Regions from separate parts of the Streptomyces sp. NPDC087859 genome, predicted to be linked through region 3. Evidence: riboswitches for the same ligand, from Rfam matches in the RefSeq annotation. Region 3 holds a riboswitch; each other region holds the start of a gene.
What was found. Region 3 has a riboswitch for cobalamin ahead of ACIOHP_RS21300 (CbtB-domain containing protein). Riboswitches for the same ligand answer to the same signal wherever they lie in the genome.
Positions count from the first base shown of each region.

Region 1: another riboswitch for cobalamin. It lies ahead of metE (5-methyltetrahydropteroyltriglutamate--homocysteine S-methyltransferase); the one in region 3 lies ahead of ACIOHP_RS21300 (CbtB-domain containing protein).
Region 2: another riboswitch for cobalamin. It lies ahead of ACIOHP_RS15010 (ABC transporter substrate-binding protein); the one in region 3 lies ahead of ACIOHP_RS21300 (CbtB-domain containing protein).
Region 4: another riboswitch for cobalamin. It lies ahead of ACIOHP_RS15685 (cobalamin biosynthesis protein); the one in region 3 lies ahead of ACIOHP_RS21300 (CbtB-domain containing protein).

Region 1 is NZ_JBIUUU010000016.1:97,626-104,797, forward strand. It holds gene ACIOHP_RS34965 (cation acetate symporter) at 1-758, opposite strand, end outside; gene ACIOHP_RS34970 (DUF485 domain-containing protein) at 755-1,174, opposite strand; gene ACIOHP_RS34975 (carbonic anhydrase) at 1,619-2,344, shown strand; cobalamin riboswitch at 2,401-2,623, shown strand; gene metE (5-methyltetrahydropteroyltriglutamate--homocysteine S-methyltransferase) at 2,779-5,091, shown strand; gene ACIOHP_RS34985 (hydrolase) at 5,175-6,113, opposite strand; gene ACIOHP_RS34990 (VOC family protein) at 6,298-6,645, opposite strand; gene ACIOHP_RS34995 (sugar phosphate isomerase/epimerase family protein) at 6,655-7,172, opposite strand, start outside.
Region 2 is NZ_JBIUUU010000005.1:512,803-519,974, forward strand. It holds gene ACIOHP_RS15000 (PucR family transcriptional regulator) at 199-1,440, shown strand; gene ACIOHP_RS15005 (FAD-binding dehydrogenase) at 1,732-3,555, shown strand; cobalamin riboswitch at 3,643-3,820, shown strand; gene ACIOHP_RS15010 (ABC transporter substrate-binding protein) at 3,874-4,926, shown strand; gene ACIOHP_RS15015 (FecCD family ABC transporter permease) at 4,923-5,936, shown strand; gene ACIOHP_RS15020 (ABC transporter ATP-binding protein) at 5,933-6,754, shown strand; partial or broken gene ACIOHP_RS15025 ((2Fe-2S) ferredoxin domain-containing protein) at 6,735-6,971, shown strand.
Region 3 is NZ_JBIUUU010000008.1:255,283-262,454, reverse strand. It holds gene ACIOHP_RS21335 (glycoside hydrolase family 75 protein) at 408-1,109, shown strand; gene ACIOHP_RS21330 (PTS-dependent dihydroxyacetone kinase phosphotransferase subunit DhaM) at 1,112-1,522, opposite strand; gene dhaL (dihydroxyacetone kinase subunit DhaL) at 1,515-2,114, opposite strand; gene dhaK (dihydroxyacetone kinase subunit DhaK) at 2,162-3,154, opposite strand; gene ACIOHP_RS21315 (DUF6479 family protein) at 3,266-3,631, opposite strand; gene ACIOHP_RS21310 (ferredoxin) at 3,739-4,113, shown strand; gene ACIOHP_RS21305 (histidine phosphatase family protein) at 4,126-4,698, opposite strand; cobalamin riboswitch at 4,794-4,947, shown strand; gene ACIOHP_RS21300 (CbtB-domain containing protein) at 4,986-5,207, shown strand; gene ACIOHP_RS21295 (CbtA family protein) at 5,233-5,994, shown strand; gene ACIOHP_RS21290 (acyl-CoA dehydrogenase family protein) at 6,135-7,172, shown strand, end outside.
Region 4 is NZ_JBIUUU010000006.1:72,484-79,655, reverse strand. It holds gene cobN (cobaltochelatase subunit CobN) at 1-491, opposite strand, end outside; gene ACIOHP_RS15690 (cobyric acid synthase) at 488-1,999, opposite strand; gene ACIOHP_RS15685 (cobalamin biosynthesis protein) at 1,996-2,937, opposite strand; cobalamin riboswitch at 3,038-3,170, opposite strand; gene ACIOHP_RS15680 (hypothetical protein) at 3,310-3,531, opposite strand; gene ACIOHP_RS15675 (inorganic phosphate transporter) at 3,566-4,813, opposite strand; gene ACIOHP_RS15670 (lysozyme) at 4,958-5,713, opposite strand; gene ACIOHP_RS15665 (class II aldolase/adducin family protein) at 5,910-6,641, shown strand; gene ACIOHP_RS15660 (alpha/beta fold hydrolase) at 6,765-7,172, shown strand, end outside.

The DNA of each region.
Region 1 (7,172 bases), on a different contig from region 3:
TTGCTGGTGGTGCTGCCGCCGTAGCGCAGTCCGGGTTCGAGGAACCGCTGGCCTCGACCGCTGTTGTCCGCGGCGGCGGCCAGCAGGGCGTCGAAGTTCCAGTCGAAGCGGTGCAGCACCATCACGGCGGTCACGGTGACCCCGCAGATCAGCATCACGGCCTTGACGACCTGGATGAACGTGGCGCCGGGCATGCCGCCGATGGCGGCGTACACGATGACGATGGTGCCGATGACGACCACGCACAGGGCGCGGGTGGTGGCACTGGGCTCGCCGGTGAACTGGGTCAACAGCGCGACGCTGCCGACGAGTTGGGCTACCAGGTAGAGGGTGGCGACGGCGAGGGTGCAGACGGCCAGGGCGAGGCGTACCGGTCGCTGCATGCGGGGCAGACGGTACGCCAGGGTGTCGCCCAGGGTGAACCTGCCGGCGTTGCGCAGGGGTTCGGCGATGAGCAGCAGGACCATCATCCAGGCGACGGCGGTGCCGCACAGATACAGCAGTCCGTCGTAGCCGGTCAGGGCGACCAGGCCGGTACTGCCCAGCAGGGTCGCGGCCGACAGGTAGTCGCCGCACATGGCCAGTCCGTTGCGCAGCGGCGACATCATGCGGTTGCCGAGGTAGAACTCGCTGATCTCGTCGCCCTGCGGTGCGGTCAGCAACGCGGTGAAGAGGGTGACGACGACCACGGACAGGAAGAGCACGAGCGTCAGTTGCAGGCTGAAGCGGTCCACGACCGCGGCGCCGGTCGTCATCATCGGCGGTGGTCCCCCTCACGGGGAGCGGCGCTCACTCGCGCCCGCGCCGCGGCCTCCTGGTGGCGGGCGAGCCCGCGCAGGCCTCGGACGACGGGTGTGATGTGGGTGCGGTGGTGCACGAGGTAGCGCCGCACGATGACGCCCATCAGCACGAACTGCCCGAGCCCCAGGGCCAGCCCCAGGGTGAGGTGGCCGCCGAGGGTGCGGTTCATCAGAGCGGGAGCGAAGCCGGACAGCAGGACGTACACCAGGAATCCGCCGACGGCGACGGCCGTGGCCCGCGCTCCGAACCGGCGGTGGGCGTGGCGGAGTGTCCGATAGGCGGGATCGCGCGCCACCGTCGACCGCTCCGTGGATTCACGGGGAGTTTCGGAGTTCGGCGGCGGGGCGCCGAACGGCAGGGAGTGCCGTGACACAATGCACCTTCTTCGCTGCTTTGCGCGGAGGCAGGCCAGAGCCACGCTCTGTGCGGACTTCGTGGGGGATTCGTGCATCAGAAATTCGCGTGACGCGAATTGTCACAACGGGGTCGGGACGGGGATTCTCGCAGCGGCCACGTTGAACTATCAACGGGCCGAACAAGGCCGGTTCCCGCCCTGACTCATTCACACGCTCCGGCCTCCGCGACGACTCCCGCACAGCCTGCGGAAAGGGCTCTCCAGGGATCAGGTCTGCACCTTCTCTCGAGCCAGATTGTCTCAAATGCAGTACACAGCAAGGCAGTTGCCGCAGCCGCCGCACCAAGGACGGCACCGGGTAAGACCAAGATCCGCCCAAGATCACGTCACGCTTTCCCCGCGCTTCACCATGGTTTGGCAACGCGACGGACCGGCGCCGGACTCGGACATACGTTCGTCGCCGTGAACTCTCAAGACACTCCCCACAGAGCCGGGCGCCGCGCACTGCTGCGCGCCGGGCTCACCGGTGCCGCGGCTCTCGGCGCCGGCCTCACGCTCGGCGCTACCCCCGCCTCGGCTACCCCCGCCGGCACGCGTCCTCGACCCGGCACTCCCGACGAGGCGCTGCGGGAACTGGCGGCGGGCAATCTGCGCTGGCGCACCTACCGCGAGCGGCACCCCGACGAATCACCCGCCGTCCGGCAGGCCCTGGCCACGGGACAGCACCCCTTCGCCCTCGTCCTCGGGTGCATCGACTCCCGGGTGCCCCCGGAGCTCGTCTTCGACCAGGGCCTCGGCGATCTGATGACGGTGCGCAGCGGCGGTGAGGTGCTGGACGAGGCCGTGCTCGGCAGTGTCGCGTACGGAGTGCTCGAACTCGACATCCCGCTGGTGCTGGTCCTGGGTCATCAGTCCTGCGGCGCCGTGAAGGCCGCCGTCGAGAGCGACGTCACCGGCGCGCAACTGCCCGCCCACATCCAGTACCTGGCCGACCAGATACGACCGAACATAGACCGCACCAAGGACGGCGCCGCCCGCGTCGACGCGACCATCGACGCCAACGTCCGGGCCATCCGCTCCCGCATCGCCGCGGAGCCCGACCTCGCCGCGAAGGTGGCCGCCGGTGAACTGGCCGTCGTAGGGGCCCGTTACGAGCTGACCACCCAGCTCGTGCACCGCATCTCCTGAACCGGGGACGGGGTCGCCACCGGTCAAGTCACCGGCGGCGACCCCGTCTTCGTGTATAGGCTGAGCACGCAGCTGGTTCGCCCTGTCCGCCAGGCAGGCGCGTCGTAAGAGGGAACCCGGTGGGAATCCGGGACTGCCCCGCAGCGGTGAGCGGGAACGACCGCCGTCACACGCACTGGACCCGGCAAGCGGGTCTGGGAAGCGACGGCCATTAGGTGCCTCGTATGTCACGAGGTGTGCCCGCGAGTCCGAAGACCTGCCACTGCCCGTGTACGACCGATTCGTACACGGAGATCCCGGTGACCTCGAGGGCGGGTCGGCGAACACTCAGAGCGGGCACGGGTTCTCGTGCGGCCGCCCGGAGTGCCGTTCCCTTCGCGTTCTCCCCCGTCGCCGGGGTCGTGCTACGAGAACAGCTCGCGAAGGAGAGTTCCGTGACCACCGAGTCCGCAGCCGCGGCAGCGCACGCCACCGTGTACGGCTACCCGCGCCAGGGCCCGAACCGGGAACTGAAGAAGGCGGTCGAGGGCTACTGGAAGGGCCGCGTCACCGCCGACGCGCTCCACCGGACCGCCACCGACCTGCGCCGTTCGAACTGGCGAGAGCTGGCCGACGCCGGCCTCCACGAGGTGCCGACGGGCGCCTTCTCGTACTACGACCACGTCCTGGACACCACCGTCATGGTCGGCGCGATCCCCGCCCGCCACCGCGACGCCGTCGCGGCGGACCCACTGGACGGCTACTTCGCCATGGCGCGCGGCGGCCGGGACACCGCGCCACTGGAGATGACGAAGTGGTTCGACACCAACTACCACTACCTCGTTCCCGAGTTGGGGCCGGACACCGTCTTCGCCGCGGATCCCTCGAAGCAGGTGGCCGAGGTACGGGAAGCCCGCGCACTCGGCCTGGCGGCCCGGCCGGTCCTGGTCGGCCCGGTCACCTATCTGCTGCTGGCCAAGCCCGCCCCCGGGGTCGCCGCCGACTTCGACCCGCTGACCCTGCTGGACCGGCTGCTGCCCGTGTACGCCGACGTCCTGTCGGATCTGCGGGCCGCCGGCGCCGAGTGGGTGCAGCTGGACGAGCCCGCGCTCGTCCAGGACCGGACCCCGGCGGAACTGAACGCCGCCGCCCGCGCCTACCGTGAACTCGGCGCTCCGGCCGACCGGCCGAAGCTGCTCGTGGCCTCGTACTTCGACCGCCTCGGACAGGCCCTGCCCGTTCTGGCCAAGGCACCCGTCGACGGCCTCGCCCTGGACTTCACCGGCCCGGCCGCCGCGAACCTCGACGACCTCGCCGCCGTGGGCGGGCTGCCGGGCAAGCGGCTGGTGGCCGGGGTGGTCGACGGGCGCAACATCTGGATCAACGATCTGGAGAAGTCACTGTCCACGCTGGGCACCCTGCTGGGCCTCGCCGACCGGGTCGACGTGGCCGCTTCCTGCTCCCTGCTCCACGTCCCGCTCGACGTCACGGCCGAACGCGATATCGCCCCTCAGATCGCCCGCTGGCTTGCCTTCGCCCGGCAGAAGACGTCCGAGATCGTCACCCTGGCACGCGGACTGGCCCGCGGCACCGACGCCATCGCCGCCGAACTCGCCGCGAATCGCGCGGACCTGGCCTCCCGCGCGGCCTCCCCCCTCACCCACGACGACGCCGTGCGCGCCCGGACGGCCGCCGTCACCGATGCCGACACCCGCCGCTCACAGCCGTACGCCGAGCGTGTTCTGGCCCAGCGCGCCCGTCTGAAGCTCCCGCCGCTGCCCACGACGACCATCGGCTCCTTCCCCCAGACCGGCGAACTACGCACGGCACGGGCGGACTTGAAGGCCGGACGCATCGACACGGCGGCATACGACAAGCGCATCGAGGCAGAGATCCGCGAGGTGATCTCCTTCCAGGAGAAGACCGGCATCGACGTCCTCGTGCACGGCGAGCCCGAACGCAACGACATGGTCCAGTACTTCGCCGAACAGCTCACCGGCTACCTCGCCACCCGGCACGGCTGGGTCCAGTCCTACGGCACCCGATACGTCCGGCCGCCGATCCTCGCCGGCGACATCTCGCGCCCCGAACCGATGACGGTCCGCTGGACGGCGTACGCCCAGTCCCTCACCGACCGCCCGGTCAAGGGCATGCTCACCGGTCCGGTCACCATGCTCGCCTGGTCGTTCGTCCGCGACGACCAGCCCCTCGGGGAGACCGCCCGCCAGGTCGCCCTCGCCCTGCGCGACGAGGTGAACGACCTGGAGTCGTCCGGCACTTCGGTCATCCAGGTCGACGAGCCGGCGTTGCGCGAGACCCTGCCGCTGCGGGCCGCCGACCGGCCGGCCTACCTGACGTGGGCCACCGAGGCGTTCCGGCTCACCACGGCGGGCGTACGGTCCGAGACGCAGATCCACACCCATATGTGCTACGCGGAGTTCGGTGACATCGTCGGGGCGATCGACGACCTCGACGCCGATGTCATCAGTCTGGAGGCGGCCCGCTCGCACATGCAGGTGGCCGGTGAGCTGGCCGCGCACGGCTATCCGCGCGAGGCGGGGCCGGGGGTGTACGACATCCATTCGCCGCGGGTGCCGAGTGCGGCGGAGGCCGCGGCCCTGCTCCGCAAGGGACTTGAGGCCCTGCCGGCCGAACGGCTGTGGGCGAACCCCGACTGCGGTCTGAAGACCCGTGACTGGCCCGAGGTGCGTGCGTCGCTAGAGAACCTGGTGGCGGCGGCACGTGAGGTCCGGGGCGACGTGTCCTGAGTGGGTCGATGGCGGGTGCGGCCCCGGGAAGGCTTCCGGGACCGCACCCGCCATCCCCCTTGTGCGGGCTCAGCGGGCCGGTGTCACGAGGACAGCCACTCGGTGGCGTTCAGCGCGAGCGCCGCGTTGGTGGCGCCGGTGTCGTTCCAGCCGTCGTAGAGCGTGTTGCCGGACTGGCCGGTGCCGTCGTCGATCGGGGAGCTGTCGCCCCAGAAGGCGATCTTTCCGCTGCCGAAGGTGCTGGTCGCGAAGAAGGCTCCGGTGGTGCCGGAATGACCGCTGCGGTAGAGAAGCCCCTTGACGGCCGAGTTGTCGGCGGGCTTGAGGGTGGCCGTCGTACCGCTGGCGATCAGGCTCTTGGTGACGGTGCCGAAGGAGCCGTGCAGCACCGGGTCGGCGCTGTCGCTGATCGCCGCGGGGTAGCCGGAGCTGATGCTGAGCGAGTCGATGGACAGGCCGAACGGGTCGGTGGAGTCGACGCTGTTGTTCGTCATCAGGTCGTTGAGGATCTCGACCGCGTCCTCGCCGTCGTTGTTGCGGTCGGCGCCGGTGTGGTCGGAGATCATGAACAGGCCGCCGCCGTTCTTCACGAAGTTCATGATCGCCGTCTTCTCGGCGGTCGTGAACAGCGTGTTGGGCTCCGGCAGGACGAGGGTGTCGAAGTTCGACAGGTCGGTCGCCGAGGAGCCGCCGTAGGTGAGGCCGGAGCCCGACGGCAGGGTGTCCAGCGTGTAGTCGCCGGTCTGCTGGAGCGCCACACCCCAGGAGGACAGCGCGCCCGTCCAGTCCGTCTCGCCGGAGGGCGAGGAGTCCTCGCCGGTCGGGTCGGGCTGGCTGGTGGAGACGATCCAGTCGGCGTTGCCGGCCGTCTCGGCGTGCGCGTTGTCGAACAGGACGCGGTGGGTGGTGGCGGCGGCCGCCGGACCGGCGGTGGAAGCCTGGACCGCGGCGCCGGTGGCGAGCAGTCCGAACACGGTGACGGCGGTGGTGAATCTGCGGGGGGACGTGCCGAGGCCGAGCATGCGGTGAACCTCCAGGGGTGGGGGGAGCGGGAGGCGGTGCGGGCGCCGGATCTGCGCGCGTAGAACGGCGGTTGCACGACCGCCGCTCGACACAAGGCTGGACGCTACACACAAGATCCAGACGGGCGGCAGGGCCCGCTGGGGGTTCACGTAGAGCTCTTACCCCGGCAGGCTTCCCCGCGCACTACGTCGATACAGGACCGCCCCCGAGCCCGATCTCGTTGCCGTCCGGGTCGTGGTAGGTCATCTTGCGGACGCCGTTGGAGTAGGTCTCGCGCCTCGCGGGTCGCAGGCCCCGGTCGGCGATGGCGGCGACGCGGGTGTCGAGGTCGTCGACGAAGAGGGTGTGGAGGGCGTTGCCGGCGCGGGCGGGGAGTTGCTCGATGTAGATGTAGCGGTGTTCCGCCAGCTCCCAGACGGCTTCCGTGTCGTTCGGGAAGAACGCCGCTGGGGTGCCGAGGAGTTGTTCGTACCAGGCCAGGGCCGCCGTGTAGTCGCTGACCGGAATGCCTGCGAAGAGGTCGAGGGACATCCGCCCATGTTAGGCGTTCGCGCTCCACGCCGCCCTCGCCACGGCCGTTCCGGCCCGCAGCGCGGCCACGGGATCGGCCGCCTCGTCCAACTCGATCAGCACCGTGCCGGCACCCGGCGTGCGGGACATCGCCGCGGCCCAGCCCGGCCAGTCCACGATGCCGTTGCCGAGTTCGGTCATGTACGGCTGCTGTTGGGCGTAGATGGTGTCGTCGACGGTGAGGTGGACGTCGATCGGGCGTACCGCGTCCTTCCAGTGGGCCAGCGCGATCCGCGGGGCGTGGCGGCGGGCGACGGCCACCGGGTCGCCGCCGCCGAGCGCGATGTGGCAGGAGTCGGGGCACAGCCAGACGTAGCGCGGGTCGGTCAGGGCCATGAACAGGTCGATGTCCCGCTCGTACCAGAGCGTGCTGTGGGACTCCGTGTGGAAGGCGAGCTTCACACCCTGCCGGGCGACGGCCTCGCCTACCACGTGCGCGATGTCGGCCATGCGGGTCATGTAGGCGGCGTCGACGAAGAACGGCGGCC
Region 2 (7,172 bases), on a different contig from region 3:
GCTGGTACGCGGTTCCCATTAAGGCCAGTTCACGGTGTCTCCACAAGTGGAACAGATGATGGGAATGTCCCGATCCAGGGATTTTGTGCACTGTGACAAAGTTCCCCAGACGCGGTCGTCTCCGATGTGCGCAGAGTGATAAATGCCGTCCGGGTTTCCCCTGTCGGCTTCTTCGACCGGAATGGCATGCTCGCGCTCATGGGGAGCTTCTTCGCCGAGTTGGCCCGGCAGGCGTCGGCCAACGCGCGCCGGGAGATCGAGGCGTACGCGCGTGAGATTCCGGAGTTCGGGTTCCTGGACAAGAACTCCCGGGCGCGGGCCGAGACGCTGGAGTACGCGTTGTGGCTGCGGCGCCGTACGGTCGAACTGTCCCCGGACAACAGCGAATTGAGCGACGACGACCTCGGCTACATCGCGGCGATCGGCGAGTCGCGGGCCGCAGCGGGGATGTCGCTCGATGCACGGCAGCGGGTCCTGCGACTGCACACCTCACTCATGCTGCGCGAGATCAACGAAGCGACCGAAGCTCAGCGCGGTGTCGGCGTCGACGAACTGATGCGGATGATGAATTGGTTCGCCCCGCAGGGAGATCGCGGTATCCGTGCCTACAGTCAGGGATTCGTGACGGCGCTGCGACACCGTCTGCCGTACGTCGAGCAGGCCGCCCTGCTGGCCAGGTCGTTGCTGAACGGCGACCCCTTATCGGCGGAACTCGCTTCGGCACTGGGCATGGAACTGCCCGAACGCTGCGCAGTGACGGTGATCCGGGTGCCGGACCGTCCCGTCGGTGATCGCGACCTGGAAAGCGAGATCGAGGCGCTGGTGAAAGCCCACCACGCGCCGATCACGTGGTGCCCGGGCAGTGGAAGCAGGAGCGGTGAGCTGATTGCCCTGATTCCCTTGCATCCCCCCACACCCCAGGTGTCTCCGGGGCCCAGTCCAGCCGAGACCGTACAGCCGCACTCCGTACCCGACCTGGTATCCGATCTCGTACAGGACTTCGCCCAGGCTCTCGATCGCCCCTGCGCTGCCGGCACCGCCACCTCACCGCTGACCGAGGTTGCCGACGCCCTCGACCTGGCCCGGCGGATCAGCAGGGCAGCGCCGCTGCGACGGGCGTCCGCTCAGCTGCGGCCGCACACCGTGTCGGACGTGTTCGTCGAACTCGCCGTTGCAGACGCGCCGTTCGTCGACGAATGGCTCCGCGCCGTGGGCCGGAGCCTGCAACCCGGTCCGGACATCCTTGTCACGCTTGACGCGTACTATCGCCACGACATGCACCGCGGCGCCACGGCGGCAGCCCTCAATGTCCACCCCCGCACCGTGGACTACCGCCTCCGCCGGGTGCGGGAGCTCACCGGCATCGATCCCGGTTCGACGCGCGGCGTGCGTATTTTGAGCTCGGTCGTCACGCGACGCCTGTCCGAAGCGTGGCAATAACCGGGCGATCAGCCAGAGCCGAGATGCGTGCCGAGACGGGCAGCTGGAGGGCATGTAGTCCCCGCGGGCGCGTGCGTAGCACGCACGTATCTGGCCGACGCGTCCATTCCACGTCGGTGGAGGTGATGCATCGGCTGTCCCGTGTCACCGTCGCGGCAAACTCTGGCGGCCAGAGACCCCATGGGCTACCGTCGGTAACACTGGGCGGTAGCACTCATCAGTAACACCATGCCGCCAGGTAACCCACTGCGCACTGCCCGCACCGCCGTCACCCCTTGACGAAAGGCGGCCATGGAGAACTCCAGCGGCAATTCTGCTGTGTCTCAGGGGGACGGCGCTGGAGGCCCCAACGCCATCACCCGCCGCCGCGCCCTCACCGTCACCGGCGGGGTGCTCGCCGGAGCCACGCTGGCAGCCCAGACCTTCCCCGCCTTCGCCGCCGAGTCGCAGGACGCGGACGTGATCGTGGTCGGCGGCGGGCTCGCGGGGCTGGTCGCCACGGCCGAGCTCGCAGCGGCGGGACGCAAGGTCTTGTTGCTCGACCAGGAGCCGGAGGCGAGCCTGGGTGGTCAGGCGTTCTGGTCCTTCGGCGGCCTGTTCCTCGTCGATTCCGACGAGCAGCGCCTGATGGGTATCAAGGACTCGCAGGATCTCGCGTGGCAGGACTGGCTGGGCTCGGCCGGCTTCGACCGTGGCATCGACGACCTGTCCGGCCAGGACCACTGGGCGTACAAGTGGGCCGAGGCGTATGTGGACTTCGTCGCGGGGGAGAAGCGGTCCTGGCTCGCGGGCATGGGCATGCAGTGGTTCCCGATCGTCGGCTGGGCCGAGCGTGGCGGTGGCCTCGCGGACGGCCACGGCAACTCGGTACCCCGCTTCCATGTCACCTGGGGCACAGGCCCGGCGGTCGTCGAGCCGTTCGAGAAGAAGGTGCGGGCTGCCGTCGAGAACGGGAAGGTGACCTTCAAGTTCCGGCACCGGGTCGACGGCGTGGTGACGACGAACGGCGCCGTCACGGGCGTACGCGGCGCCATCCTCGAACCGAGCAACGCCCAGCGCGGCAAGCCCAGTTCCCGCACGGTCGTGGGTGAGTTCGAGCTGCGCGCCCCGGTGGTGATCGTCACTTCCGGCGGCATCGGCGCCAACCACGACCTCGTCCGGGCGAACTGGCCCGCCCGTCTCGGCACCGCGCCCAAGACCATGATCACCGGCGTGCCCGCGCACGTGGACGGCCGCATGCTTGCGATCACGGAGAAGGCGGGCGGCCGGATCGTCAACCCCGACCGGATGTGGCACTACACCGAGGGCCTGCGCAACTACGACCCGATCTGGCCGGGGCACGGTATCCGTATCCTGCCCGGCCCGTCGTCCATGTGGTTCGACGCCACCGGCAAGCGGTTCAACTCACCCGACATTCCCGGGTACGACACCCTGCACACCCTCAAGTCGATCACCGACACCGGCTACGACTACTCCTGGTTCGTCACCACCCAGAAGATCATCGCCAAGGAGTTCGCGCTCTCCGGCTCCGAGCAGAACCCGGACCTGACGGAGAAGAACATCTGGAAGCTGCTCTCCCGCATCTGGCAGACGCCGGAGCCGATCGAGAAGTTCAAGAAGAACGGCGTGGACTTCGTCGTCGCCACGACCCTGTCGGAACTCGTCAGGGGTATGAACAAGCTCACCGGCGAGAACCTGATCAAGCTGGATGGCCTTCAGCGCCAGATCGAGGCCCGCGACCGGGAAATCGACAACCCCTACACCAAGGACGTCCAGGTCATGGGCATCCGCAACGCCCTGGCCTACCCTGGCGACACGCTCAGCCGCACGGCCTCGGCCCACAGAATCATGGACTCGAGCGCCGGGCCGCTCATCGCCGTACGCCTCAACATCCTCACCCGCAAGACCCTCGGCGGCCTCCAGACCGACCTCTCGGGCCGCGTCCTCAACGACGCAGGCAAGGCGGTCCCCGGTCTGTACGCGGCCGGCGAGGTCGCGGGCTTCGGCGGAGGCGGCGTCCACGGATACCGCTCCCTGGAGGGCACCTTCCTTGGCGGCTGTCTCTTCTCCGGCCGCCAGTCGGGCCGAGCGGCGGCCGCGGCAACGGCGACCTGATGCCAGTGCGCTGCGGATCGACCAGAACACGAGCACCTTCGTGTCCTACCCCGTGACCAAGCGCACGATCTGACCGCACGACGGACTTGATAGCCTCGACGGGCCAGTCGAGCCACACCCGAGGCCAGGGAATCCGGTGCGAATCCGGAACTGACGCGCAGCGGTGAGGGGGACGGGCGGGGCACGCACGCCACTGGGAGACCGGGAAGGCGCCCCGGCCGGACGAACCCGAGTCCGAAGACCTGCTGGCACCTCCGCGCCCCGGCGCGGGGGACACCCGTAGGCCAGGCTCCGCGAACGAGCCCCGACCCCCGAGGCATGCCCGTGCTCCGCACACCCGCTCACCTCCCTGTCCCGGCCCTGCTTCTCACCTCCGCCCTGCTGCTCACCGCCTGCGGTTCTGCCGACGGCGGCGACGCGAAGACCGAGAAGGCCGCGGCCGCCGGCTACCCGGTCACCATCGACAACTGCGGGAACAAGGTCACCATGAAGTCGGCCCCGAAGCGGGCCGTCTCACTCAACCAGGGCACCACGGAGATCCTGCTCTCCTTGGGCCTGGCCGACCGCATGGCGGGCACGGCGACCTGGACCGACCCGGTGATGAAGGGCCTAGAGAAGGCCAACGCCACCGTGCCGCGCCTCGCCGACAACAACCCCTCCTTCGAGAAGGTCCTGGACGCCGAACCCGACTTCGTCACCGCCTCCTTCGTCTCCACCCTCGGCAAGGGCGGCGTCGCCACCCGCGAGCAGTTCGAGAAGCTGGGCGTGCCGACCTACGTCTCGCCGTCCGACTGCGCGGCGGGCAAGGACAACGACAGCGGCGGCGACGGATCGCGCTCCACACCCCTCACGCTCGACGTCGTGTACGGCGAGATAGGCGACCTGGCACGGGCGTTCGGCGTCGAAAAGCGCGGCGAAGAGCTCGTCGCCGCGCTGAAGAAGAGGGTGAGCACAGCCGCTGCCGGACTGCATGCCTCAGACGTTTCCCTCATGTACTGGTTCGCCAACTCCCAGTCGCCCTACCTCGCCGGCTGCTGCGGTGCGCCCGGTGCCATCACCCGCGCGGTCGGCGCGAAGAACGCCTTCGCCGACACCCACGACGAATGGCCCCAGGTCAACTGGGAGACTGTCGCCGACCGCGACCCGGACGTCATCGTCATCGGCGACCTGACCCGCAAGCAGCAGACCGCCGAAACCGCCAAGGCGAAGATCCGCTTCCTGGAGACGAACCCGGCCACCCGCAACCTCACCGCCGTGAAGAAGAAGCGGTACGTGCTGCTGAGCGGGCAGGCGATGAACCCGTCCATCCGTACGATCGAGGGGATCGAGAAGGTCGCGGCCGGGCTGCGTGACTTCGGGCTCGCCAAGTGACTTTGCGCACAGCGCTGTTGACCGGCGGCGGACTGACCGCGCTGCTCGCCTCGCTCGCTGTGGCCGTGACGATCGGCCCCGCCGACATCTCCACGGGGGACGTCTGGGCGTCCGTCGCGGCCCATCTCGGACTCGGCGAGGGCGAGTTGGCGCCGCTGCGGGACGGCATCGTGTGGAACCTGCGGATGCCGCGGACCCTGCTGGCCGCCGTGTGCGGGGCCGGACTCGCCGTGTGCGGCGCGGTCATGCAGTCGCTGCTGCGCAACCCGCTCGCCGACCCCTTCGTGCTCGGGGTCTCCTCCGGCGCCTCCACCGGCGCTGTCGCCGTGGTGGTGCTCGGTGTCGGTGGGGGAGCGCTGTCCCTGTCGGCAGGAGCCTTCCTCGGTGCGCTGCTCTCCTTCGGTCTGGTACTGATGCTCAGCCACACCCTCGGCGCCAGCACCGACCGGGTCGTCCTGTCCGGGGTCGCCGCCATGCAGCTGTTCTCCGCGCTGACCTCGTTCATCGTCCTGACCTCGGCCGACCCGGAGACCACCCGGGGCGTACTCTTCTGGCTGCTGGGCTCGCTCAGCGGCGCCGACTGGGGACAGGTACTCCTCTGCACCGCCGTCCTGGCTGCGGTCCTCGTCGTCTGCCTCGGCTACGCCCCAACGCTCGATGCGTTCGCCTTCGGGGACGATGCCGCCGCGGGACTCGGGGTCCGGGTCGCCCGCACTCGCCTGATCCTGCTCTGCGCCACCGCCCTGCTCACCGCCGCGCTGGTCAGCTGCGCCGGCGCGATCGGCTTCGTCGGCCTGGTCCTCCCACACGCCACCCGCGCCCTCACCGGCGCCGGCCACGCCCGCCTCCTGCCCGTCACCGCGCTGACCGGGGCCGTCTTCCTGGTGTGGGTGGACACCTTGGCCCGTACCGTCCTCGCCCCCCAGGAGGTCCCGGTGGGCGTGGTGACGTCCCTGATCGGCGTGCCAGCGTTCGTGGCCGTGCTCTACCGCAGACGGAGCAGGACATGACCAGCCTGCACGCGGACCGCGTCGTACGGCGCCTCGGTGACCAGGTCGTCGTCGACGGCGTCACCCTCACCCTGCACCTCGGTGAGACCGTCGGCCTCCTCGGACCCAACGGCTCCGGAAAGTCGACCCTGTTGAGGTTGCTGGCCGGAGTCCTCGCACCCACCGCCGGAGTCGTGAGCCTGGACGGGCGCCCGCTCACCGAGGTCGGCCGCCGGGCCACCGCCCGCCGCATCGCCACCGTCAACCAGCACGCCGACACCCAGACCGAACTCACCGTCCGCGACGTCGTCGCCCTCGGCCGCATCCCGCACCGTCGCGCCTGGACACCGGCCACGGCCACCGACGCGCAGGCCGTCACTGAGGCCCTCGCGCGCACCGGCCTGACCGACCGGGCCGACCAGTTCTGGCACACCCTCTCCGGCGGCGAACGCCAGCGCACCCAGATCGCCCGCGCGCTCGCCCAGCAACCTCGCGAACTCCTGCTCGACGAACCCACCAACCACCTCGACATCCAGCACCAGCTCGATCTGCTGGAACTCGTCGCGAGCCTGCCGGTCACCACCGTTCTAGCCCTGCACGACCTCAACCTCGCCGCGATGTACTGCGACCGCCTGCTCGTCCTGCGCGAGGGCCGCGCGGTCACGGAGGGCACCCCCGCCGAGGTGCTCACGTCAGCCCTCGTCGAACAGGTCTACGGCGTCCGCGCCGAGGTCACTCACGACCCCGGCCACCCCGTGATCCGGTTCCTGCGTCCATCAACCCGAGACGGATCTCCTCTGGAGAGAAGTGTGAAGAACGATGCCTCAACAGCGCCCTGAAGCGGCTGGCACGGAGCACACCTCCGCCGAACCGGCTCCGTGCCGTGTCGTCGTCTGCCGGGACTGCTGCTGTGGAACCCCGAAAGTCACCGGTGTCGATCATGACCGGCAATTCGCGCGCCTGGCCGAGGAGGTGCCCGTACGCGTCTCGGACTGCCTCGACGTGTGCGAACACGCCAACGTGATCGTTGTCCAGCCCACCGCTGCCGCACGCGCCGTCCCGCAGGCCTCGCCTGTCCAGGCACGGCCGTCGGCGGAGGCGAGGACGGACGGCAGGCCCACGGCGATCACCCGGGTGGTGAAGCCCGTGGTGCTCAGCCCTGATTCGTTCAGCGCCTGCAGCAGCCGCTGCTCACGAGCTGGCGGTGGGGACAGTCCGGCACTACCAGGACCTCGATCTTCATGCCTCCAGGATCGC
Region 3 (7,172 bases):
CTCCCGGCAGTGCGAGGGCACGGCGCACGGACGGCCTCCCCGGGACGGTATTGGTCCGGACCAATATGGCGCCGTCGGCGGGAGAACATCAAGAGGGCCGTCGTGGGTGACCGGACGGAACGGTTACGTATGCTGAAGCTCCTCACGGTCGAACTCCCCTTGAGGGATCGGGAGTTCGTGCCGTTGGCGCGGGCCGCTGTCGTCGCTGTTCCCGCGCCGGACGCGGGCGGCCGGGCGGCCGGAGCCGACGCGGGCTCAGGCGCCCGGCCCCTGTCGCCAGTTCGGGGACATGTGCCACCGACCAGGGGGTGTGCACCGTCCGGCCCCCTATCGGTGGCCGCTTGATCGGAACGGCAGCAGATTTGGCTGAGTGTCCGTCAATGTCCCCCAGGAGAGGGTCCCTCATCGTGCGTGTGCAGTCACTGACGCTGGTCGCGGCAGGAGCCGCCCTGCTCGCCGCTCCGACGATGTCGCCCACTGTCGAGCCGACGGCCCGGCAGGAGCCGGTGGCCGCTCGGCACGAGGGCGACGTCCGCGCCGCCGATCTGCTGGCCAAGGTGCGTGACTGCGCCCAGGTCTCGCGCGGCCGCTACCGCAGCGACGACGGCCGGCCCGCCACCATCCCCGTCTGCGGCACCCGGGAGGCCGTCTTCTGGAAGGCGGACATGGACATCGACTGCGACGGCCGGCCGGGCCTGCGCTGCAACCGCGGTACCGACCCGTCCTTCAGCGCCGCCACCGCCTACCAGCAGTCCGACGGCCGCCAGCTGAACGCCGAACGCCTCCCGTACATCGTCGTACCCACCCCGAGCGCCATCTGGGACTACCGCGCGAGCGGCGTCCGCGGCGGCTCGGTCGCCGCCGTCATCCACCGCAACCGGGTGCAGTACGCGGTGGTCGGCGACGTGGGCCCCCGCGGCATCATCGGCGAGGCCTCCTACGCGAGCGCCGAGGCGCTCGGCATCGAGCCGGACCCGCGCGGCGGCGGCACGGCCTCCGGGGTCACCTACATCGTCTTCAAGGACTCGCAGGTGAAACCCATCGAGGACCATGCCGCCGCCATCGCGACGGGGGAACGGCTGGCCCGCCTCTTCGTGCGCGGCAGCTGACCTCAGATCTTGCGGTAGGTGTACGCCTCCGCGGCCGCCGCCTCCACCGCCGCAAGGCCGGCGCCCGTCGCCGCGGTGACCACCGCCGCCACCGCGCCCTCCACGAACGGGGCGTCCACCAGGCGGGTGTCGTCCGGGAGTTCGTCGCCCTCGGCGAGCAGCGCCTTCACGGTGAGCACCGCGCTGCCGAGATCGGTCAGGACCGCGACCCCGGCACCGCGGTCCACCGAGGCGGCGGCCGCGGCGATGAGCTCCGAGCTCGTGCCCAGCTCGCCGCCCTCGGTGCCGCCCGCCGCGGCGACGGGTACCGCGACCCCAGGGCCCGCCAGCCCCTTGGCGAGCTCCGCCACCGACGCGGCCACGTCCGCGCTGTGCGAGACCAGCACGATCCCGACGAGCTTGCCGTCACTCACCGTCGGCCTCCGTGAGCGCGGCGATCAGCAGAGCGGCCGAGGTGGCCCCGGGATCCTGGTGCCCGATGCTGCGCTCCCCGAGATAGCTCGCCCGCCCCTTGCGGGCCTGCAACGGCGTCGTCGCCAGGGCGCCCTCCTCGGCGGCGGCCCGTGCCGCGACGAAGCCGTCGCCGAGCGCGTCCACGGCCGGCACCAACGCGTCGATCATGGTCTTGTCGCCGGGCGCGGCACCACCCAGCGCCATCACCGCGTCCACTCCGGCCCGCAGCGCCTCGGTGAACCGGTCCTCGCTCACCTCCGCGTCCTCCCCGAGCGCCTTGCCGGTCCGCCGCAGCAGCGTGCCGTACAGCGGCCCGGACGCCCCGCCGACCGTCGAGATGAGCTGGCGTCCGGCGAGCGTCAGCACCGCACCCGGGGTACCCGGTGTCTCCTTCTCCAGCACCGCCGTCACGGCGCGGAACCCCCGCAGCAGATTGCTGCCGTGATCGGCGTCCCCGATGGGCGAGTCGAGGTCCGTCAGCCGTTCCGCCTCACGTTCGACGGACGCGGCGGTCGCTGTCATCCAACGGCGGAAGAAGTCGGCGTCGAGCACTGGATCTCCTTGCGTGGTAGGTACGTTGACTGCTCGCTGCCGTCGGCTCACATGCCCCAGCGCAGCCCCGCGGTCTTCACCGGCTCGTCCCACAGTCGCAGCAGTTCCTCGTCGATCTGGCACAGGCTGACCGAGGCGCCCGCCATGTCGAGGGAAGTGACGTAGTTGCCTACCAGCGTGCGGGCCACGGCCACGCCCCGCGCGGTGAGCACCCGCATCACCTCGGCGTTGAAGCCGTACAGCTCCAGCAGCGGGGTCGCTCCCATGCCGTTGACCAGCAGCAGGACCGGGTTGCGCGGGTTCATGTCCTCCAGGATCGCGTTCACCGCGAAGTCGGCGATCTCGCCGGAGGTCATCATCGACCGCCGCTCCCGGCCCGGCTCGCCGTGGATGCCGATGCCCAGTTCCAGCTCCCCGTCGGGCAGGTCGAAGGTGGGGCTGCCCTTGGCGTACGTGGTGCACGCGCTCAGCGCGACGCCGAAGCTGCGGGAGTTCTCGTTGACCTGGCGGGCGATCGACTCCACCCGCTCCAGCGGCTGGCCCTCCTCCGCGGCGGCGCCCGCGATCTTCTCCACGAACAGGGTGGCGCCCGTGCCGCGCCGGCCGGCCGTGTACAGGCTGTCGGTGACCGCCACGTCATCGTTGACCAGCACCTTGGCGACCTGGACGCCCTCGTCCTCGGCGAGTTCGGCGGCCATGTCGAAGTTCAGGACGTCACCCGTGTAGTTCTTCACGATGAACAGCACGCCGGCCCCGCTGTCCACGGCGGCCGCCGCCCGCACCATCTGGTCCGGGACCGGGGACGTGAACACCTCACCGGGGCACGCCGCCGACAGCATGCCGGGGCCCACGAAACCGCCGTGCAGCGGCTCGTGCCCGGAGCCGCCGCCGGAGATCAGCCCTACCTTGCCGGCCACGGGCGCGTCCCGCCGTACGATCACGCGGTTCTCGACATCGACGGTGAGTTCGGGATGGGCGGCCGCCAGGCCTCGCAGGGCGTCCGCGACGACGCTCTCCGGGACGTTGATCAACATCTTCATGGAGGACCTCCTGATGGCCGAAAGGCTGCTCCTGGCAGTATCGGTCCTCAGAAGGCGCGGGTCACGGGGGCGAAGGGTCCTGGGTGCGTCGTACGGCGTGCGGTGCGGGGGTCAGCGGCCGCCGGGTCCGCCGCTGCCGAAGGAACCGCCACTGCCCTCGCTCCACTGGGGCCGTTCCCTCTCCGGGCCGGTCCGGGTGCCGGAATTGCCGAACGCGGGCGACTCGTGCGGGGTCATCCGGTGATCGCTCCGGGGCACCTCGTCGGGCTCCCGGTTCTCCACGACCTCACGGACGGGTCCGCCCTCCGGCAGCCGTGGCTGCTCCTCGGGGGTCGGCGGCGGGAGCTCGCGGCGCCGTAGCCGGGAACCCAGCCAGAAGGCACCGATCAGCAACGTCACGACCACGACACCAGCGACGATCAGCCCGACGCCGACAGCGCCGCGGCCCGCGGCCACGTCCATCCATGCAGTAGTCATGGCACGCGAGTACCCCTGGCCTCCCGCATGAACCACAACGGAAAATCCGGCCGCACCCCCTGGGGAACACCGGGTTTGACACGATCCACCGCGGCTACCCGCGCGGTGTGACAACGACGACGACGCAGCAGGAGCTCTTCCGATTCCTGGAGGACCGCTTCGCGTGTGCGCAGGCGTGCACCGAGTGTGCCCGGGCGTGCGCGCTGCGGGCGAGCCTCGTGGATCCGGACGGCACCGAGCAACAGGAACTCGTACGACGCAAGGGCATCATGTGCGCGGAGGTCTGCGACGCGACCTGCCGACTGCTGTCCGAGCAGAACCGACTGGACGAGAACGGCATCCGCGTCCAGCTGGAGTGGTGCAGGACCGTGTGTCTGGAGACCGCGCACGCCTTCGACGCGATGCCGGGCGGCGAAGAGGGCGCGAAGGCCTGCCGGACGTGCGCACAGGCCTGCACGGACTTCATGGCCACACTGCGCTGACCACGTTCGGCCTCAGCCCCGGCCGAGGGTGTGCCCCAGGCGTACGTTCCAGCGCCCCGCCCGGCCGCTGAGCTCGACCGCCGACAGCGGTGGGACGTCCGTACGCCAGAACGCCGACTCCGGTGCGCCCAGCGCCCGGACGACCGCCGCCCGCACGATCTCCGGCTCGGCCACGGCGACGGTGCGCCCCTCGCCCTGGGCGACCGTGTCCAGCCACGAGCCGACCCGGTCGCACACCGCGCGCACCGATTCCCCGCCGTGCGGCGCGGCCTCGGGGTCGGACAGCCAACGCGCCAGCGCCTCCGGCTCTTCGGCGCTCACCCCGGCCAACGTCGAGCCGCGCCACCGCCCGGCGTCCAGAGCCGCCAGCAACACGGCGTCCGCGGCGTCGAGTCCGAGCGCGGCGGCCGTCTCGCGGCAGCGCACGGTGGGGGAGCAGAGGACCCGTTCCGCCACCGGCAGCGAGCCCGCTGCGGCCTGGGCGAGGCGGCGGCCGGACGCGTCGAGAGAGCAGCCGTCATCGAATACGGCCTCCCGCAGCGCCTTGGTGACCGCCGGTGAGATCAACGTCACTCGACTCGTCATACGCCCGTTCCCCCGCTCAACAGCCCCTCCAAGATCGGTACTTGACGGGCCGAACGGCCCTCGCCGGGCGCTCGGGGTGCTCCCGTGCGCTCTTGGCCGCACCTCTCCCACGCGGTACCGTCTCGTCGATATCGACGACGGTTCGGTGGAAGCCGGTGGGATTCCGGCACGGTCGCGCCACTGTATGCCGGGAACGCCCTTCGGGTGCGGGCCGGGTGAGTCAGACCCGCCCCGTCGTCCTGTGCACCACTGACACGGGACGCGAGTTCCCCCAGGAGGTACCTGCCATGGCGCAGTCCGTCGCCCCGCCGACCACCGGTTCCACCGCGGTACCAGCAAAGCTGCCGATCGGCGCCATCGCCCCTTGGGCGGTCTTCTTCGGCGTGCTGATGCTGGTCCTGCTCTACTTCGTCGGCGCCGAACAGGGCGCCACCTCCCTCATCTCCGGTGAGGGGGTCCATGAGTGGGTGCACGACGCCCGCCACCTGCTCGGCTTCCCCTGCCACTGACAGCGACGAGGAAGCACTCCTGCGCATGAACTCCGCAACTGTCAGAAACCTGCTGGTCCGTGGCATGCTCGCGGGCCTCGCCGCGGGCCTGGCCGCCCTCGTCGTCGCGTACTTCCTGGGCGAACCGCGCGTCGACCAGGCCATCGCCTTCGAGGAGGCCCACGCCCACGAGCACGGCGGCGAGGAACTCGTCAGCCGCACCCTGCAGTCCACCGCGGGCCTGTCCACCGGCGTCCTCGTCTACGGGGTCGCCTTCGGCGGCATCGCGGCGCTCGCGTACTGCTTCGCGCTGGGCCGGATCGGCCGCTTCGGGCCGCGCGCGAGCGCGCTGCTCCTGGCGGCCGCCGGACTGGTCTGCGTCTACGTCGTCCCGTTCCTGAAGTACCCGGCCAACCCGCCGGCCGTGGGCGACCCCGACACCCTCAACCAGCGCACCGCGCTGTTCTTCCTGATGATCGTGCTCAGTGTGCTGCTGGCGATCGGGACGGTCATCCTGGGCAAGCGCCTCGCGCCGCGCCTGGGCAACTGGAACGCCACCGTCGCGGCGGGCGCGTTCTTCGTCCTCGCGGTCGGTCTGGCGTACGCCTTCCTGCCGTCGTTCAGCGAGGTCCCGGAACACTTCCCGGCCGGCCTCCTGTGGCAGTACCGGCTTGCCGCCCTCGCCGTCCAGGTGACCCTGTGGACCTCCTTCGGGCTGGTCTTCGGGCTGCTGGCGGAGCGGCTGTTGGCTCCGAGGACGGCTGCGGAGAAGGCCGCTGCCGCGCGGCCGGCTCCCGTGGCCCACTGAGCCGTTCAGGCGTCACCGCACCGACGAAAGGGCCCCCGGTACTCCGGGGGCCCTTTCGTGTGCCCTCGCCATTCCCAATTTCTGGAACACGTTCTACCGTGTGCGCCGACAGGACCGGTCCCGGGGAGCCTGGAGGCGCCGTGCATCTCGAATACACGCCCGAGCAGCAGCGGCTGCGCACCGAACTGCGCGCCTACTTCGCCGAGCTGGTGCCCGAGGACTCGCTCGCCCGCCACGGCGACCGGCGGGAGCAGAAGCGCTACTACCGCGACATCATCCGGCGGCTCGGCGCGGACCGCTGGCTCGGCGTGGGCTGGCCCAAGGAGTACGGCGGACGCGGGCTCAGCGCGATCGAGCAGTTCATCTTCTTCGACGAGGCCGCCCAGGCCGGTGTGCCGCTGCCGCTCATGGCACTGAACACCGTCGGACCGACGATCATGCAGTTCGGCACGGACGAGCAGAAGGCGTACTTCCTGCCCAGGATCCTCTCCGGCGAGATCGACTTCGCGATCGGCTACAGCGAGCCCGACGCGGGCACGGATCTGGCGTCCCTGAAGACCCGAGCGGTGCGTGACGGCGACGCGTATGTCGTCAACGGCCAGAAGATCTGGACGACCAACGGCGACACCGCCGACTGGGTCTGGCTCGCGACCCGCACCGACCCGTCCGCCCCGCCCCACAAGGGCATCAGCATGCTGCTGGTGCCGACCACCGACCCCGGCTACTCCTGCACCGTCATCAACACACTCGCCGGCCACGACACCACGGCCAGCTACTACGAGGACATCCGCGTCCCCGTCACCCGCCGCGTCGGCGCCGAGAACCAGGGCTGGCGGCTGATCACCAACCAGCTCAACCACGAACGCGTCACCCTCGCCGCCCACGGCACCATGGCGATCCGCGCCCTGCACGACGTCCAGCGCTGGGCCACGGAGACCAAGCTCGCCGACGGCCGTCGCGTCGTCGACCTGCCCTGGGTGCGCCGCCTTCTCGCCCGGACCCACACCAGGCTGGACGCCCTCAAGCTCCTCAACTGGCAGATGGTCAGCGCGGTCCAGGACGGCACGCTCACCCCGCAGGACGCCTCCGCGGTCAAGGTGTACGGCTCCGAGGCCCGCCGCGACGCCTACGCCTGGCTGATGGAGATCGTCGGCGCGGCGGGCGCCCTGAAGGAGGGC
Region 4 (7,172 bases), on a different contig from region 3:
TCATGGGCCCGGTAGAAGAGCACGCCGATGGTCGGGCGCCCTTCCACGAAGGTCCGCTCGCCATGGACGCCGTACTCCGGCATCTTCTGCGGCTCGTCGAACCCCTCACCGGTCAGCAGCACGGTGTCGGACAGGAACCGGGCCAGCTCGGTCAGGTTGGCGGGCCCGCCCTCGACGAGATACTTGAGCGCCTCTGCCACGACACCGGCCGGCACCGACGACTCGGCCATCAACTCGGCGTCCGGAACGGACTCTCCGCCCAGCAGCACGGTCGGGATTCCGGCGGCCTTCAGCGCGGCCAGCCCGTCCTCCCAGGCACGCTTGCCGCCGAGCAGCCGTACGACGGCGATGTCGGCGCCCTCGACGAGCGCGGGCAGCTCCTCGGCGACGTCCACGCGGGTCGGGTTGCCGATCCGGTAGTCGGCACCGGAGGCGGCGCGGGCCGCCAGCAGGTCCGTGTCGGCGGTCGACAACAACAACACAGTGCTCATGCAGGCGCTCCCGGTGGAATGAAAGGCAGTCCTTGCGGCGCGCCGGACTCGATGAGCCGCCACAGCGCGTCGGTGTCCGCGTGCTGTTCGATGAGGTCGCCGAGCCGGTCGAGCTGCTCCTCGCGCAGCGCGGCGAACGACGTGTCGGGGGCCGGTACGAAGCGGCGGCCCGCGGCGGCCGCCACCTCGCGCAGGAAGGCCCGCCGGAATCCGTCCGACTCCAGCGAGCCGTGCCAGTGGGTGCCCCAGGTCTGGCCGACCCGGCAGCCGTCGAGGAACGCTTCCCCGCCGCTGACGTCGGCGACCCCGTGATGGATCTCGTACCCCTCGACCCGCTCGCCGAGGGCTTCGCCTTCCGGCCGGGTGAGGGTCTTCTCGCGGGCGAACCGCACCCGCACGGGCAGTACGCCGAGCCCCTCGACATGCCCCCGCCGGCTCTCGACCTCGTCCTCGATGTGCTCACCGAGGACCTGGAAGCCCCCGCAGATACCGAGGACGGGCCGCTGCTCGGCGACCCTGCGCTCGATGGCCCGCGCGAGTCCCCGCTCCCGCAGCCACTCCAGCGCCCGGACCGTCCCCCGGGTCCCCGGGATCACCACGAGGTCGGCGTCGGCCAGCTCCTCCGGCCGGTCCACGAACCGCACGACGACGCCCGGTTCGGCGGCGAGGGCGTCCACGTCGGTGAAGTTGGACATGAGCGGAATCGCGCAGACGGCGACCCGCAGCACGTCCTCGCCGACGGGCGGGGCCGTGCTGGACTCCCGTACGGTCCCCCGCAGGGAGACCCGCAGCCCGTCCTCCTCGTCGATGCCGAGCCCGTGCCGGAAGGGCAGCACACCGTACGTGTGCCGCCCGGTGAGGCCGTGGAGCATGTCGAGCCCGGGCTCCAGGAGGCTGACATCGCCCCGGAACTTGTTCACGAGGAACCCGGCGACGAGGGCCTGGTCCTCCGGCGAGAGCAGCGCGACGGTCCCGAAGAAGGAGGCGAAGACGCCCCCGCGGTCGATGTCGCCGACGACGAGGACAGGAAGTCGGGCATTCCTGGCGATGCCCATGTTGACGATGTCGGTCCGCCGCAGATTGATCTCGGCAGGACTGCCGGCCCCCTCACAGATCACCGCGTCATACGTGCCCCGCAGTTCGGCGAGACAGTCCAGCACGGTGCCGAGCAACTGCTGCTGGCGTCCCCCGTGGTACCCGCGCGCACTGAGCTCACCGACCGGCTTGCCGAGCAGCACGACCTGACTGCTCTGCTCGCCACCCGGCTTCAGCAGCACGGGATTCATGAGCGCGGTCGGCTCGACCCGGCAGGCCTGGGCCTGCATGGCCTGCGCCCGCCCGATCTCGGCGCCCTCGCGGGTCACGAACGAATTGAGGGACATGTTCTGCGCCTTGAAGGGCGCGACCTTGACCCCCTGCCGTACCAGCCACCGGCAGATCCCGGCGGTGACGACACTCTTGCCCGCGTCGGAGGTGGTGCCGGCGACGAGCAGTCCACCGCCGCTCATGACGCACGCGCCCTGAGAGCGGCCCGCGCGGCGGCACTGACGCCGAGCGCGAGCAGACCGACGCGACGGGACAGCCGTACGGCCCGCTCGATGTCCTGGACCTCCACGGAACGCCCCTCCTGATTCAGCACGGGCCGGTGCTCGACGCGCCCCGCGTACGACAAGGTCCCGCCGAGCCGCACGCCCAGGGCCCCGGCGAACGAGGCCTCCACGGGCCCGGCGTTGGGGCTCGGATGCCGGCCGGCGTCGTTGCGCCAGGCCCGCAGCGCCCCCCGCGGATCGCTCCCGGCGACAGCGGCCAGTACGGCGGTCAGCCGGGCCCCCGGCCACCCGGCGACGTCGTCGAGCCGCGCGGAAGCCCATCCGTACCGCCGGTGACGCGGCGACTTGTGCCCGACCATGGCGTCAAGGGTGTTGACGGCGCGGAACCCGAGCAGCCCGGGCACCCCGCCGACGGCTCCCCACACCAGGGCACCCACGACGGCGTCGGAGGTGTTCTCGGCGACGGACTCGACCACGGCCCGGGCGATCCCGTCGGCATCGAGGGCCTGCGGATCCCGCCCGCACAGATGAGGCAGCCGCTCCCGCGCCGCCTCGACGTCCCCGACTTCCAGGGCCCGCCCGATGGTTCGTGCCTCGCGTACGAGCGACGTACCGCCCACGACGGCCCAGGTGGCGGCACCGGTCAGCGCGACGGAGGCGGCGGGGGAGGGGCGTACGGCCTTCTGTGCCATGGCTCCGAGCACGACGGCGCCCCCGGCGCACACCGCGGTGTGCAAGGCCCCCCACCCCCGGTGGTCCCGCCACAACACCCGCTCCACGGCACCCGCGGCCCGCCCGAACACGGCGACCGGATGCCCCCGGCGTGGATCACCGAGCAGCAGGTCACCGAGAAGTCCGGCGGCGGCGCCGTACGCGAAGACGCGATCGGCACGCATCGGCTCAGCCGGCCGTGGCGTCGGAAAGTGACCTGGTGCGGTATCTCAAACGGCAGGCGAGCATGGCGATATGTCCTCACTCAGGGTGTCCACGCCCTGGTTCGACGAGACCGACGACGAGAGTTCCTGGCTCCCGGGGCTACCTACCCCGGTCACAGTGGCGGGACCGCGCCGGACTTCCACCGGCTTCCTCTTCTGCCGTCGTACATGGCCCCGGCAGTCCACCACGGGCCCGGAAGGGCCGTCAACTTGCCGTTGACCTGGGACGGGAGAGTGTGCTGAGGCCCACACACGGGGGGTTGCGGGCCCGACAAAAACGTGGGGTGCGGGACGGTGACCGTCCCGCACCCCACGGGGTGTTCGCTCGTCGCGTCAGGCGACGATCAGATAGATCCCGTACGTCACCGCCGCCGCGCACGCCGCGAAGCAGGCGTACGCGCCGGTGACCGCGAGACCCGCGGATCCGCCCTGTGCGGTGGCCCGCTCCTGGCGGGACAGGCCCATGATGCCGAGGGTGAACAGGGCCACGAGGGCCACGGTGACCACGAGGCTGACGCCGAAGACGGAGCCCAGCGCTTCCCAGTCGATCTTCATGTCGGTGATTCCTTCGTTCCTGGGTGCGGCGGGCTCAGACGGCGGCCGGCGGAGCGGCGGGCTCCGGGGCGGCGGTCGCGGCCGGGGCCGGGATCGTGGCCGTGAGGTCCTCGGTCACCGTGCCCGCCGGGGGAGGGGTGACCGCGGCGATCGCCGTCGTCACCACGCCGGCCGGCTCCTCGTCGCTGTCGTTGACGTTCGTGTGGTCGATGACCTCACGGCGCGAGAGCTTCCAGATCGCCGCGCTGGAGGCGATCAGGAAGACCGCCACGACCGCGGTGCCCCAGTCGCCGAAGCCGGTGACCCACTCCGCCAGCGCGCCGACCAGCGCCGCGGCCGGGAGCGTCAGGCCCCACGCCACGAACATCCGCGTCGCCGTGGACCAGCGGACGACGCCGCCCTTGCGGCCGAGGCCCGCGCCCATCACCGAACCGGAGACCGAGTGCGTGGTGGAGAGGGAGAAGCCGAGGTGCGAGGAGGCCAGGATGACCGTGGCCGCGCTGGTCTGGGCCGCGAAGCCCTGCTGCGGCTGGAGGTCGGTCAGGCCCTTGCCCATCGTGCGGATGATGCGCCAGCCGCCGAGGTAGGTGCCGAGCGCGATGGCGAGACCCGCGGAGAGGATGACCCAGGTGGGCGGGTCGGAGTCGGGAGCGACGGCGCCGCCGGCGACCAGGGCCAGGGTGATGATGCCCATCGTCTTCTGCGCGTCGTTCGTGCCGTGGGCCAGCGAGACCAGGCCCGCCGAGGCGATCTGGCCGGCGCGGAAGCCCTTCGCGGCGGCCTTGCCGTCGGCCTTCTTGCCGATGGAGTAGGAGAGGCGGGTCGCGAGCATCGCGGCGAGGCCCGCGACGATGGGCGCCGCGATTGCCGGGATCAGGACCTTGGTGACCAGGACGTCACCGTGGACCGCGCCCATGCCCGCGGAGGCGATGGTGGCGCCGATCAGACCGCCCATGAGGGCGTGCGAGGAGCTGGAGGGGAGTCCGACCAGCCAGGTCAGCAGGTTCCAGAGGATCGCGCCGACCAAGGCGGCGAAGATGACCTCGGGACGTATGCCGCTCTCGTCGACGAGACCCTTGGAGATCGTGTTGGCGACCTCCACGGAAAGGAAGGCGCCCACAAGGTTCAGCACGGCGGACATGGCCACCGCGACCTTGGGCTTGAGCGCACCGGTCGAGATGGTGGTGGCCATCGCGTTGGCGGTGTCGTGAAAACCGTTCGTGAAATCGAACGCAAGTGCGGTTACTACCACAATCGCGAGGATCAGCGAGAAGTTTTCCATTTACCCAGGCAATCGTTCGAGCGTCATTGGCTGGTCGAACGTAAGTAACCAGGGTGAACGGAAGATGAACTGAGGCGGGCCGCACGGTGTCTGGAACCGAGGGATTCCCCTCCGATCCTCCAGCGCGGCCCGACCACCGCACGATTACGAGCCCCGGGCGAACTCCTTCAGCTGTGCCAGGGACCCGTTGAAGAGATTCTGATCACCCGGCAGGCTGCCGCCGTTGTCGTACTGCCAGATGGTCCAGTACCCCCATCCGGTCGGCAGCGCCCCGGCGTCCGCCGCGTTGTAGCGGGCCACCCACAGCGCGTGGTTCGAGGCGAAGGCGCCGCTGCCGCCGGTGCACGTGTTCCACCAGTGGGCGGTCGTGTAGATCACCGGGCGGCGCCCGGTCAGCCGCTTCACCTCGTTGCTGAAGGACTTGATCCAGCTGACCATCCTGGCCTTCTTCAGGCCGTAGCACTTGTGCTTGCCGTCGTACGGGTTGTACTCGATGTCGAGCGCCGGCGGCAGCGTCCAGCCGTCCGCGCTCCAGCCGCCGCCGTTGCGCACGAAGTGCGCCGCCTGTGCCTTGCCCGACGACTTGTCCGGCAGGGCGAAGTGGTAGGCCCCGCGGATCAGGCCCGCGTCGCGCGCGCCGTTGTACTGCTGGTCGAAGTACGGGTTGCGGTAGGTGTGGGACTCGGTCGCCTTGACGTAGACGAACCTCGCCCCCTTGGACCTCGCCTTCTGCCAGTCGACGTTCTTCTGGTGCGAGGAGACGTCGTGCCCCTTGGGTTTACCGGCCGCCGACGCCGGAAACTCGGCCAGCGCGGTCCCCGCAAGGGTGAGCGCGGCAACGGACGCGGCAAGGACGCGGCCGCGGCCGCGGTGACGGGAAGGTGTGCGATCACGGGCCATATTTCCCCCCGGAATGGCGACGTGCACGACAAAACAGGCAGAGATTACTGGAAGATCCGCGCATGCCCGGCGCTCTACGGCCAAGCCCTCACAGAGGGGGAGTTATCCGCATTTGCTACCTTCCGGACGCCTGGCCTCCGCCCTAAAGTGCCCCCGCCCGGCCGTGTTCGGCGGCCCCACCTGACAGGATCGCGACATGGCTGAGCAGCGACGCGACCAGCGGGACGGACGGGGTGCCGGAGAGGGCGCACGGGATGTGCCGGAGCCGTGGAAGCGAAGTGTGCGCGCCGAGGAGGTGCCCGCCTGGGAGGAACTGGTCGCGACCGCCCGTCGCACCGTCTCCGACGGACTCGTCGTCGGCACCTCCGGCAACGTCTCCGTACGCGTCGGCGACACCGTGCTGGTCACACCCTCGGGCGTGCCGTACGACCGGCTGACCCCGGACGACGTGACCGGCGTCGACCTCGACGGCCGCCAGGTCCTGGGCACGCTCGTCCCGACCAGCGAACTCCCCATGCACCTCGCGATCTACCGCACCACCGACGCCGGCGCCGTCGTCCACACCCACGCCGTCCACGCGACGGCCGTCTCGACGCTCGTCCCGGAGCTCCCGGCGATCCACTACATGTCCGGCGCCCTCGGCGGCGCCGTCCGGGTTGCCCCGTATGCGGCGTACGGCACCGAGGAGTTGGCCGAGAACATGCTCCACGCCCTCGCCGACCGCACCGGCTGCCTCCTGCGCAACCACGGCACGATCACCTACGGCACCACCCTGGACCAGGCCTACGACCGCACCGCCCAGCTGGAGTGGATGTGCCGCCTGTGGCTGACGGCGTCCTCCGTGCCGGGCCTGACCCCGACCCTGCTGTCGCCGGAACAGGTGGCCGAGGCGGGGGAGCGGCTACGGGGGTACGGGCAGCGCGCGTGACACGGGTCCGTGAGCGCCCGGCCGTCCCCGCGATGAGCGGTCCCGGCGGCGGCGAACTGTCCCGCATCACTCCGAATCGTCCTCCCACTGGCCCGTGACCGGGTCCGCCAGGACACTGGACGGGTGCGCACTGTCAAAGCGACGGCAGCAGCCGTCACCATGGCCCTGGCCGCCGGCGCCGCGAGCGTCGCCGCGGGACGACTCGCCAGCGACGCCGCGCTGAAGGCGCCCCCCGGTCGTCCGCTGCCCAACGAACCCCGGCTCACCGTGCACGCCACGGCCGCCGGCCAGGTCGCGCTCACCCGGGACCTGGCCGCCCTGCGCCCCGGCATCTACGGCCTCTCCGGCGACACCACCCACGCGGTCGTCGGTCCCGTCCTCGGCACCGCGTCCCACTCCGCCGACACCGTCGTACGCCGCCTGGAACGCGTCACACACGGCACCCTGCGACCCGGCGACACGGTGTGGTTCACCCCCAACACCCACATCGGCGACCCCGGATCCGCCCTGGGCCTCGACCACGAGGACGTC